One region of the Bradyrhizobium sp. CB2312 genome, then DNA from elsewhere that is predicted to be linked to it. Evidence: riboswitches for the same ligand, from Rfam matches in the RefSeq annotation. Region 1 holds a riboswitch; the other holds the start of a gene.
What was found. A riboswitch is a leader RNA that binds a small molecule or an ion and turns the genes downstream of it on or off. The one in region 1 is predicted to bind ZMP and ZTP.
Positions count from the first base shown of each region.

Region 2: another riboswitch for ZMP and ZTP. It lies ahead of purH (bifunctional phosphoribosylaminoimidazolecarboxamide formyltransferase/IMP cyclohydrolase); the one in region 1 lies ahead of folB (dihydroneopterin aldolase).

Region 1 is NZ_CP121668.1:6,154,047-6,156,438, reverse strand. Features, by position in the region: gene QA642_RS30250 (polyamine ABC transporter substrate-binding protein) at 1-990, shown strand, start outside; ZMP/ZTP riboswitch at 1,294-1,373, shown strand; gene folB (dihydroneopterin aldolase) at 1,412-1,813, shown strand; gene QA642_RS30240 (GNAT family N-acetyltransferase) at 1,870-2,385, shown strand.
Region 2 is NZ_CP121668.1:267,160-269,551, reverse strand. Features, by position in the region: gene QA642_RS01290 (heparinase II/III family protein) at 1-1,380, shown strand, start outside; ZMP/ZTP riboswitch at 1,542-1,623, shown strand; gene purH (bifunctional phosphoribosylaminoimidazolecarboxamide formyltransferase/IMP cyclohydrolase) at 1,648-2,392, shown strand, end outside.

The DNA of each region.
Region 1 (2,392 bases):
ATGGCGCCGGATGTCCTTGAGGCCTTCACCAAGGAGACCGGCATCAAGGTGGTCTACGACACCTTCGACGCCAACGAGACGCTGGAGACGCGCCTGATGGCCGGCAAGTCCGGCTATGACGTCGTGGTGCCCACGGCCTATTTCCTGCAGCGCCAGATCAAGGCCAACATCTTCCAGAAGCTCGACAAGTCGAAGCTGCCGAACCTCGCCAACGCCTGGCCGATGGTGACCAGGCATCTTGCGACCTACGATCCCGGCAACGACTTCGCTGCGAACTATATGTGGGGTACGACGGGCATCGGCTACAACGTCGCCAAGGTGAAGCAGATCCTCGGCCCCGACGCGAAGATCGACAGCTGGGACATCGTCTTCAAGCCGGAGAACCTCGCGAAATTCAAAGACTGCGGCGTGCACATGCTGGACTCCGCCGACGACATCTTTCCGGCGGCGCTGAACTATCTCGGGCTCGATCCGAACTCGACCAAGCAGGCCGACCTCGAGAAGGCCGCAGACGTCGTCGCCAAGGTCCGCCCGTCGGTGCGCAAGTTTCACTCGTCGGAATATTTGAGCGCGCTTGCCACCGGCGAGATCTGCTTCGTGGTCGGCTGGTCCGGCGACATCATGCAGGCCCGCGCCCGCGCGGCGGAGGCCAAGAGCGGCATCGAGATCGGCTACACCATTCCGAAGGAGGGCGCGCAGATGTTCTTCGACAATCTCGCGATTCCCGCGGATGCCAAGAACGTCAAGGAGGCCTACGAGCTGATCAACTATCTCTACCGCCCGGATGTCGCCGCCAAGAACTCGGACTTCCTGTCCTACGCGAGCGGCAACCTCGCCAGCCAGAAGCTGGTCGATCCAAAGATCCTGAACGACAAGAACATCTATCCGGACGAGGCGACGCTTGCAAAACTGTTCGTCATCACGGCGCGCGAGCCGGCCACCCAGCGCATCATCAACCGGCTCTGGACCAAGGTGAAGACGGGGCGGTAGGCGCTCCGGGATCACTCTCAAAACCAAATCCTGCAAAACAACCCCATGCACAGTAGAACTGCGACCGGCGGCGTTGCCGGCGGTGGCAGTGCTTAAGTTGCGGTGCGATCTGGTCTAATCGATGCGCGGGCGCAAGGACGTGAGGCAGCTCCCGAGCGGCGAGAAATCAACCGCTGGGCGCGCCTGACGTCATCAGGCTCCGGTCGTTTGACTCGTCGGGCAAAACAGGAGCAGAAGAGTATCCTGCCGCCTCCCGAGCAGGAACGATGTTCATTGTGGGCATTGCGGAAAGCTGATATCGTTTAGACCTCGCGTGACTGGCGACGTCGGATGGAGCACCATCGGGAAGCGCGGGGCAATTGCCGCTCGCCTGGGCGATTTGGGGAAACCCCGAATCAAAATGCTTCATCCGGAGCTGCCCATGCTGACGTCGATCAAAATCACCGGACTTCAGACTTACGGCTATCACGGCCTGTTCGAGGAAGAGCGAACGCTCGGACAGAAATTCAGTTTCGATATTTCCGCCGATCTGCAAGAGGTCCGGACGCACCTCAGTGACGATCTGGATTCTTCAGTGAGATACGACGCCGTCGTTGATGAAGCCGTGCAAATTGCTGGGTCAGGCAAGTTCCAGACTCTGGAGGCTCTGGGCGAGACGATCGCTGCAGGTCTGCTGCGGCGCTTCATCAGGATGGATAGCGTGACAGTCGCCGTTGCGAAATCCAGTCCGCCGATTGCTCATGCGATAGACCAGGTCGGCGTCCAGGTCAGCCTTCGACGCGCCGACCTCGCATTATGCCAGGGCGAGATCGCCGGCGCCTGACACCCTCCAATGTCTTGGAAATGACTTCTGGGCTCATGATCTCGGGAGGGATGCGCATGGCGGCGCCAACACATATGGAGCCAAATTGGACAATTCGGCCGTTCCGGCCTGGTGACGCGCTAGCGGTCCGGCGGCTCATCGAATCCGTCTGGCGCGAGCATTTTCACGAACACCCGGACGCCTTCGTCCGGGACTTCATTTATTCGCGCCTGTCGGACGTCGACAACGCGGACACGGTCTACGCCGATCGAGCTCTCTTTTTGTGCGCGATTGCCGAAGGCGCAATCATCGGCACCGGCGCAATCAAGGGTTTCAACGATCGGGAGTGCGAAATGGTTCGCATGTTTGTCGCCCCAATCTACCGAGGCCGCGGCATCGCGCGGACGATCGCCGATGGCCTCATCAGCTTTGCCGGGAATGCGGGATACGATCGTATACGCTTGTCCAGCAACAACGCGCTGACGGCCTCGCATCGGCTTTACGAAAGGATGGGCTTCCAGCTCACGGCCTCATGGGACCCGGGCGGCGAGGCCCACTCACGCTATTACGCTCTCCGGATCGGTGGAAGATGAAGAGCAT
Region 2 (2,392 bases), 3.9 Mb from region 1:
GCCAACAAGCGCCGCCCGGTCGCACGGCGCGCGGACGTGCTGGCGCGGCGCGTGATCTCGCTATTGTCGCAGGCGCCGCTGGTGCTGGGCGACACCGACAACAAATTCTATCGCCGTTACTTGCGCGCGCTCGCGCGCGAGATCCGCTTGCTGCGTTACAGCATGGTCGACATCCCCGACGGGGTGCCGAAGCTCCAGGTGCTGATCGCGCTGTGCTACACGGCACTGTGCCTCGCCAATCAGGCGCGTCACATCCGCAGCGTCTCGAAAAAACTCTCGGACGAGTTGCAGCGGCAGATCCTGCCCGATGGCGGACACATCTCGCGCAACCCGGGCGCGCTGATCGAGCTCTTGATCGACCTGTTGCCGCTGCGGCAGACTTTCGCCGCGCGCAACATTGCGCCGCCGCCGGCGCTGCTCAATGCGATCGACCGCATGATGCCGATGCTGCGCTTCTTCCGCCACGGCGACGGCAATTTCGCGCTGTTCAACGGCATGAGCGCGACGCCCTCGGACCTGCTCGCGACACTGCTCGCCTATGACGACACCCACGGCGCGCCGATGGCGAACATGCCGCACACCGGCTTCCAGCGCCTCGATGCCGGCCAGACCACTGTGATCATCGACACCGGCCCGCCGCCGCCGGCCGGCGTCAGCCACGACGCCCACGCCGGCTGCCTGTCGTTCGAATTGTCCTCCGGCATCAGCCGCATCGTCACCAATTGCGGCATGCCGACTACGGGCCGTGACAATTGGCGACCGTTCGCGCGCGGCACCGCGGCGCATTCGACGCTGACCTATCACGACACGTCCTCATGCCAGTTCGTCGAGATGTCGGCGATGAAGCGGCTGCTGCACGGCTCGCCCGTCACCAGCGGGCCGGTCGAGGTCGAGAGCTATCGCGAGGTGGTGCAGAACGGCACGCTGCTGACGACCTCGCATGACGGCTATCTCTCTAAATTCGGCGCGATCCATCGCCGCGTGCTGATGATCGCCAATGACGGCGCGCGCATCGACGGCGAGGACACGCTGTCGCCGCCGCAGGGCGGGCGCTTCAAGGGCGCGGACGCCGATTTCGCGCTGCGCTTCCATCTGCATCCGGCCGTCAAGGCGAGCCGGCTATCGGATGCGCGCGGCGTCATGCTGGTGCTGCCGAACCGCGACGTCTGGACCTTTGAGGCATTGGACGACAAGGTCGATCTCGAAGACAGCGTGTTCCTGGCCGGCAATGACGGCCCCCGCCGCACCGCCCAGATCGTGATCCGCCAGGACGCGCGGCAAGCGCCCTCGATCCGTTGGAGCTTTGTCCGCTCCACCGCCTCGCCGACGGTCACCAATGCCCGCCGCAACGCTCGCCGGGAGCCGGAACTTCCGCTGTAAACCGGCGCGATCCGGTCCTATCCAAAGCGTTTTCGAGCGAAGTGGATACCGGTTCGCGTAAAGAAAACGCGTCAAAACAAGAACGTAGAGCCCCGTTCCGATTCCATCGGAACGGAAATGGCTCTACCCGTTGAGACACGCGCCAAAAGCTGCTATCGAGCCCTCGCTCGCGCGACTGGCGACCTTGGATGGAGCACCATCGGGAAGCGCGACACATATCTGCCGCGCGCCTGGGCATAGACACTCCCTGAACAGAGGATCTTGCTCATGACTGACCATCCCCGCCGCGTCACCCGCGCCCTTCTCTCCGTTTCCGACAAGACCGGCCTGATCGAGTTCGCCAAAGCGCTTGCCGCGCACGATGTCGAGCTGGTCTCGACCGGCGGCACTGCGAAAGCGATCGCCGCGGCCGGCCTCAAGGTGAAGGACGTCGCCGACCTCACCGGCTTCCCCGAGATGATGGACGGCCGCGTCAAGACGCTGCATCCGAAGGTGCATGGCGGCCTGCTCGCGATCCGCGACAACAAGGAGCATGCGGAGGCGATGAAGGCGCATGGCATCGCGCCGATCGACCTGCTCGTCGTCAATCTCTATCCGTTCGAGGCCACCGTCGAGAAGGGTGCGGGCTTCGAGGATTGCATCGAGAACATCGACATCGGCGGCCCCGCGATGATCCGCGCCGCGGCCAAGAACCATGACGACGTCGCCGTCGTGGTCGAGGCCGACGACTACAAGGCTGTGCTCGACGAGCTCGCCGCCAACAAGGGCGCGACCACGCTGAAGCTGCGCCGGCGGCTGGCCGCAAAGGCCTATGCGCGCACCGCGGCCTATGACGCTGCGATCTCGAACTGGTTCAACCGCCAGCTCGAGATCGACGCACCCGACTTCCGCGCCTTCGGCGGCAGACTGATCCAGTCGCTGCGCTATGGCGAGAACCCGCACCAGACCGCCGCGTTCTATGCCACGCCGGACAAGCGCCCGGGCGTGTCGACCGCGCGGCAGCTGCAGGGCA